One region of the Ruminococcus sp. RTP21484sp1_RTP21277st1_D2_RTP21277_210401 genome, then DNA from elsewhere that is predicted to be linked to it. Evidence: a T-box and tRNA genes for the amino acid it is inferred to sense, from the RefSeq annotation. Region 1 holds a T-box; the other regions hold tRNA genes.
The links. The T-box of region 1 lies ahead of thrS (threonine--tRNA ligase). A T-box ahead of a tRNA ligase gene usually reads a tRNA of that ligase, here a tRNA-Thr.

Region 1 (2,203 bases):
GGGATTTTAAGCCTGGCTTATTATGTGCTGATCGTGGTATATGCTGGTATTACAGCTGATTTTGCCTGGTTCTGGGTACTGCTTACAGCGGTTCTGGAAGGCGGCGCAGTACTGATCCGCTATGGCAGAAATCATCCGGGAATTTTCCCTGGATGGCTGGGAACTGTGATCATGGTGGCTGTGCTGATCGGAATTGTCTGTTTTGGATTTATCTGCAGCCGTGTAATTTCCGGAATGAAGTCTTCCGGGAAAAAGAACCTGGATTATGTAGTTGTGTTAGGTGCTCATGTAAAAGGCGATGTACCATCCAAGGCTTTGGAGCTTCGTCTGAAGGCGGCACTGAAATATGCCAGGGAGAATGAAGATACCACGCTGATCCTTTCCGGCGGACAGGGCTTGGGGGAGGATATTACGGAAGCAAAATGTATGGAGAATTATCTGACAGCGCATGGTATTTCACAGGAGCGGCTGGTGTTGGAAGAGAAGTCTACAAGCACGAAAGAAAATCTGAAATTTTCCGATGAGCTTACCGGGTGCAGTAAGAAAAATACGGGAATATTGTCAAATAATTTTCACGTGTACCGGGCAGTAAAATTGGCGGAAAAGCAGGGATATAAACATCCTTATGGAATTGCGGCGGTATCAGATCCTATTATGCAGGTGCATTATGTGGTGCGGGAAGTAGCAGCACTTGTAAAAGAAAAACTTCGGGGAAATATCTAATTTTTTATCATCTTTATTTTGCAGATTATTGACAAACCCAAAACCCAAGGCTATAATGGGACACAGTGATAAGAAAACACGTTGACGAGAAGAGTAAACTGTGGAATGTTTCAGAGAGAGGCAGGCGGCTGGAAATGCCTTATCAGGAAACAGTTGAAAACTACCTCCGAGTGGCCCTAATCCGGTCCGGTGATTCCGTTACCATCAAATAAGTGGCCTGGTTTACAGATACGTATGCTATGGCAAGCAGGGTGGAACCGCGAGTATATTCGTCCCTTACAGTGTGAGAGCATTGTAAGGGGCTTTTGTTTTTCACGAGCAATGAGTTAAAGTCCACGTTTGTGTGTGACCTTGGAGACTGCAGCTCGTCTCGTCCCTGCATGGGAGTACAGAAAATGTTTGATTTTCAGTGCTCAGTCAAACGTTACCATACGTTTTTCGTATCAGACAGTTTCCTGCCGGATACAGTTTCAGAAAAAGAAAAGGAGACACGAATCATGATTATCACATTAAAAGACGGTTCTAAAAAAGAATACGCAGAAGCAAAATCCGTTATCGACATTGCGGCTGATATCAGCGAAGGCCTTGCAAGAGTTGCATGTGCAGGAGAGGTTGACGGAGAAGTTGTTGACCTTAGACATGTAGTTGACAAGGACTGCGAGTTAAGCATCCTGACATTTGAGGATGAGGGTGGAAAAGGCGCTTTCCGTCACACCACATCCCACATTATGGCACAGGCAATCAAGAGACTGTACCCGGATGTAAAGCTTGCAATCGGACCATCTATTGCAGACGGATTTTATTATGATATTGACAGCGAGAACCCGATCACTACAGAGGATCTTGCAAAGATCGAAGTTGAGATGAAGAAAGTGGTAAAGGAAGCACTTCCGATTACCCGTTTTACCAAATCCAGAGAAGAAGCGATCGCATTCTTCAAAGAGAAAAATGAGCCATATAAAGTGGAGCTTATCGAAGATCTTCCAGAAGATGCTGAGATCAGCTTTTATCAGCAGGGTGAGTTTGTTGACCTTTGTGCAGGACCTCACCTTATGACAACCAAACCGGTAAAAGCATTTAAGCTTACCAGCATTGCAGGTGCTTACTGGAGAGGAAGCGAGAAGAATAAAATGCTTACCAGAATCTACGGAACTTCTTTCACAAAGAAAGCAGATCTGGAAGAATATATTACCCGTATGGAAGAGGCGAAGAAACGTGACCACAGAAAGCTTGGTAAAGAGCTTGGTCTGTTCATGATGAGCGACGAAGGTCCTGGATTCCCGTTCTTCCTTCCTAAGGGAATGGTTCTGAAGAATACTCTTCTTGATTACTGGAGAGAAATCCATCAGAAAGCAGGATATGTTGAGATTTCCACACCGATCATGCTGGCACGTCATCTTTGGGAGACATCCGGACACTGGGATCATTACAAAGAAAATATGTATACAACTGTAATTGACGATCAGGATTTTGCAATCAA
Region 2 (2,203 bases), on a different contig from region 1:
TGAAGGCGTAAAATTCCGTTTATGGGAAAGCAGTGCAAATGCAGATTCGGCGGGAACAACATACACAACAAACAAAAACGGATTAATAAAATTGGAAGGGCTGTCACCTGCAACATATTGTATACAGGAGACAGCAGTACCTGCCGGATATGTTTTAGATAACACAGTTCATAAATTTACTGTGGATGCAAATGGATTGGTAAAGAATGAGCAAGGTTATACAATGGTAATTGAAAATCGTTATATAAAAGCGGAATTTTTAAAGACGGATAAGGTGACAGGTGAAGCTGTTGCAGGAGCTGTTATGCAGTTGACGGATAAAAGCGGAAAAGTGATCGACACCTGGACGTCCGGGAAAACTGCTCATAGGATTAATAAACTGCCAGCCGGAGAATATGTACTTACAGAAATAACAGCTCCTTCCGGTTACAAAAAAGGAAAACCGGTGATTTGTACGGTAAAAAGTACATCTGGAGTTCAGAAGTTCCAGATGACAGATGTGAAGATGGTGACTCTTACAATAAACAAAATTCTTCATGGAGATGAAATTGTCTGGGGACAGGGAAATCCGGCCTTTACATTCACGGTGAAAGGAACAGATCTGGATGGAGAAGAACGTATTTACTCTAAAACTGTGGAATTTACAAAAGAAAACACAGACACCCGGGCAGATGTAAGCAAAAGGGCTGTATTCGCACTTCCGGCAGGGAAATACCAGGTTCAAGAGAGTAAAGTTATGCGGTATAAACTGGAGAAAATTGACCAGGTAGTAAATGGAACTGTACAGGGAAATACTGTTCAGTTTGATCTGTCCGGAAATCAGAATGGGACCGCTTCCTTTACAAACAAGAAAAGCGGAGATGGCTTACTGACAGATACAGATTATGTGCGGAATATTGTTATTCCTGAAAAATGAAAAATGCAGTATAGCAGTACCTGCCAGGTTGCAGCGGCAGGTGCTGCAGCAAAGAATTTTAATTATTTTATATTTTTTGAAAAAATTTGAAAATAGGTGTTGACAATAAGATAACCTTCTGGTAATATAATCAACTGTGAGCGGCAGAAATGCCGGACATGAGAGTGCTGATGTGGCTCAGTCGGTAGAGCGTCGCCTTGGTAAGGCGGAGGTCACGGGTTCGATTCCCGTCATCAGCTCTTTTTAATCCCTGATTATATATCAGGGATTTTTTTGTGGCATAAATTAATATATTCTCATAGATAGGGATAAAAATCAATATTTTTGTAAGAAAAACTTTTAAAATGCACCTATTTATGATAAGATAAATCATCAAAGAACAGAATATGTTTGAGAAATTATTCCCGATACACATATTGAAGAAAATTTTTTAACATGCTCTGACAGATATTGGAATTTATGCTATAAAAGAGTTGATATCAGGAGGGAGAACCATGGAGAACGAAAAGGTTTCCAAAAATTTTATTGAGAATATCATTGATAAAGACCTGGCAGAAGGAGTTTATGACACCGTTCATACACGTTTTCCGCCAGAGCCAAACGGTTATCTTCATATAGGACATGCCAAATCCATTCTTTTAAATGCCGGACTGGCGAAAGAGTACAATGGTAAATTCAACATGCGTTTTGATGATACCAATCCGACTAAGGAGAAATCTGAGTTTGTTGAGTCCATTAAAGCCGATATCAAATGGCTGGGAGCTGACTGGGAGGACAGACTGTTCTTCGCTTCCGATTATTTCGGACAGATGTATGAAGCTGCAGTAAAATTGATTAAAAAGGGTAAGGCATATGTCTGCGATTTAACTGCGGACCAGATCAGAGAATATCGTGGAACTTTAAAGGAGCCTGGCAAAGAGAGTCCGTATCGCAACAGAACTGTAGAAGAGAATCTTCAGCTTTTTGAAGAGATGAAAGAAGGCAAATATGCTGATGGTGAGAAAGTTCTGAGAGCAAAGATTGACATGGCTTCTCCAAACATGAACATGCGAGATCCGGTTATCTATCGTGTAGCTCATGTAAGCCATCACAGAACAGGAGATACCTGGTGTATTTACCCGATGTATGATTTTGCTCATCCTATTGAGGATGCAATTGAGGGAATTACACATTCCATTTGTACTCTGGAATTTGAAGATCACAGACCATTATATGACTGGGTTGTAAGAGAACTGGAATATCCACATCCTCCGAAGCAGATTGAGTTTGCAAAGCTGTATCTGACGA
Region 3 (2,203 bases), on a different contig from region 1:
GATATGCCGGAGGGACTTGCCAAATGCATTCAGGCGTTGAATACCCTTTATAAGAGTTCGCCTGCTCTTTATCAGATGGATGATGAGTATGACGGATTTGAGTGGGTTCAGCTGATGAAATACGAGGAGAATGTGATCACTTTCCTGCGTAAGACAGAGAAACCAGAGGAAACGCTGCTTGTAATCTGTAATTTCGCCGCAATACCCTACGAGAATTACCAGGTGGGCGTGCCTTTTGCAGGAAAATATAAAGAAATCTTTAATAGCGATGCAGTAGAATTCGGCGGCGAGGGTGTAGTAAATTCTCGTGTGAAGACAGCAAAAGCAGAAGAGTGCGACGAACGTGAGCACTCTATTAAGGTGAAACTGCCGGCACTTGGTGTAAGCATCTACAGCTGCACTCCCGGGAAAGCCCCAGCCAGGAAGAAAGTGACCGCAGCGAAAACTGCGAAAGATAAGACTGCGAAAGATAAGACTGCGAAAGATAAGACTGTAGGAAAACTGGTAAGGACTGTGAAGGCAAAAACTCCAGCAAAGAAGTCAGTAAAGGAAGAAAAAGCTACGAAAGTAGAAGAAGCTGTCAAGGCAGAGAAAAAGGCAGAAACAGTGAAGAAAAGAGCCACAGTAAAAAATGACAATAACAAAGCAGACAGAAATAGCAAATAAGTAATAAAATAGCAAAAAAGACTGCATTTACATATCTGAATTTCAGATGTGAGGAATGCAGTCTTTTTGAATCTTTTTACAATAAGTAAGCAGCGAAGCAGATTAGGAATATCTATTTGATGCAAATAAAAAAAGCTGGAAATGAGACTCGAACTCACGACCCCTTCATTACGAGTGAAGTGCTCTACCGACTGAGCTATTCCAGCTTATGGAATGATAAGTGTATAAAAATTTATACACTTATCAGACACAAAAGATATTTTAAGTTATAAGCAGCCATTTGTCAAGAAAATCTTGGGTAAAAATTCTGATTTATCGTGGGTGAAAATTCTGATTATACGATTTTAAACCAGTCTTTTTCCTCAAACTCAACTACCGTACAGTCATTGGCATAAGTACATTCCGGTAAAATGATCATTGCATGAAGGACATCGTTGTTTACAGGCAGAGGACATAAATGCCAGATAGCGGCATTGATCTTTACCATACATCCTTTGGGAACAAGGAAGGCCTTTGTAAGTTCCGGGACTGGCGTACCGGCAGATGCAGGAGCAACATGAATGATCATATCATCATCCAGAGCTACGATGCCTTCCCAGGTGGTTGTGTGGTATTCTGCCATCTTAACGATTCGCTCATCTTTGCGTACGGCAATGGGAGAAAATCCCATACTTCCCATACAGGTACCTGAGATACGATCGGGATAAAATTTGTGGATTTCGCCCTGTAAAGGATAACCTTCCGGTTCAGTCATGGAACAGTAGGTGCCAAAGGGCGCAAAATCTGTTGGATTAATTTTTACAGCTGTAATTTCTTTCATGGTAAACCTCCTCAAATGTAGTAAAAACCCTTGAAGCTATTGTATCATGGTGTTGGAAAAAGCTCAATAAATATCTTTAAATGGATAGTGTGAATAAAGAAAGGCAGTTAATATTTTTAATAAAAGTTTTATAGATTTAAGAACGCAGTATGTGTTATTATAAAAATGTAGATAAAGTTCATAAAGAAAGGCTTGTGGTGAATGAAAGTACCAAACAAATTGTCAAAAATGCTTTCTACCGCAGGAGAAAAGGCAGCGTATGATAACGCATGTAAGAAATTATTGTCAAACAAGATTATTCTTGCATGGATTATGAAAAGCTGTCTGCAGGAGTACAGGGAGTGTGCAATACAGGAAATTGCAGAGAAATACATAGAAGGAGATTTGTATGTTTCTGAAATTCCAGTATATCCGGATGAAGAAACTCCCGAATTGATAAAAGGACTATCTACTGAAGATACGACCATAGCGGAAGGAACAGTAACCTATGATATTCGCTTTAGTGCATTGATACCAGGCACTGACAATCGATTGAGTCTGATCATTAATGTGGAACCTCAGAATAATTATTATCCTGGGTATCCCATCATTAAGCGTAGCATTTATTATTGTTGTAGGATGGTTTCTTCACAGTATGGAACGGTTTTTACAAACTCACATTACGAAAAGATAAAGAAGGTATATAACGTATTTATATGTATAAATCCTCCAAATTAC

Region 2: it encodes a tRNA-Thr, which carries the amino acid that the T-box ahead of thrS (threonine--tRNA ligase) is inferred to sense. The anticodon was not compared.
Region 3: it encodes a tRNA-Thr, which carries the amino acid that the T-box ahead of thrS (threonine--tRNA ligase) is inferred to sense. The anticodon was not compared.

The regions. Positions count from the first base shown of each region.
Region 1 is NZ_JBCOMJ010000002.1:7,309-9,511, reverse strand. It holds gene AB5706_RS01270 (YdcF family protein) at 1-723, shown strand, start outside; T-box leader at 796-1,003, shown strand; gene thrS (threonine--tRNA ligase) at 1,218-2,203, shown strand, end outside.
Region 2 is NZ_JBCOMJ010000015.1:76,298-78,500, forward strand. It holds gene AB5706_RS11440 (isopeptide-forming domain-containing fimbrial protein) at 1-916, shown strand, start outside; tRNA gene AB5706_RS11445 (tRNA-Thr) at 1,083-1,155, shown strand; gene AB5706_RS11450 (glutamine--tRNA ligase/YqeY domain fusion protein) at 1,411-2,203, shown strand, end outside.
Region 3 is NZ_JBCOMJ010000029.1:63,746-65,948, reverse strand. It holds gene glgB (1,4-alpha-glucan branching enzyme) at 1-666, shown strand, start outside; tRNA gene AB5706_RS17445 (tRNA-Thr) at 800-872, opposite strand; gene AB5706_RS17440 (ureidoglycolate lyase) at 1,001-1,486, opposite strand; gene AB5706_RS17435 (hypothetical protein) at 1,706-2,203, shown strand, end outside.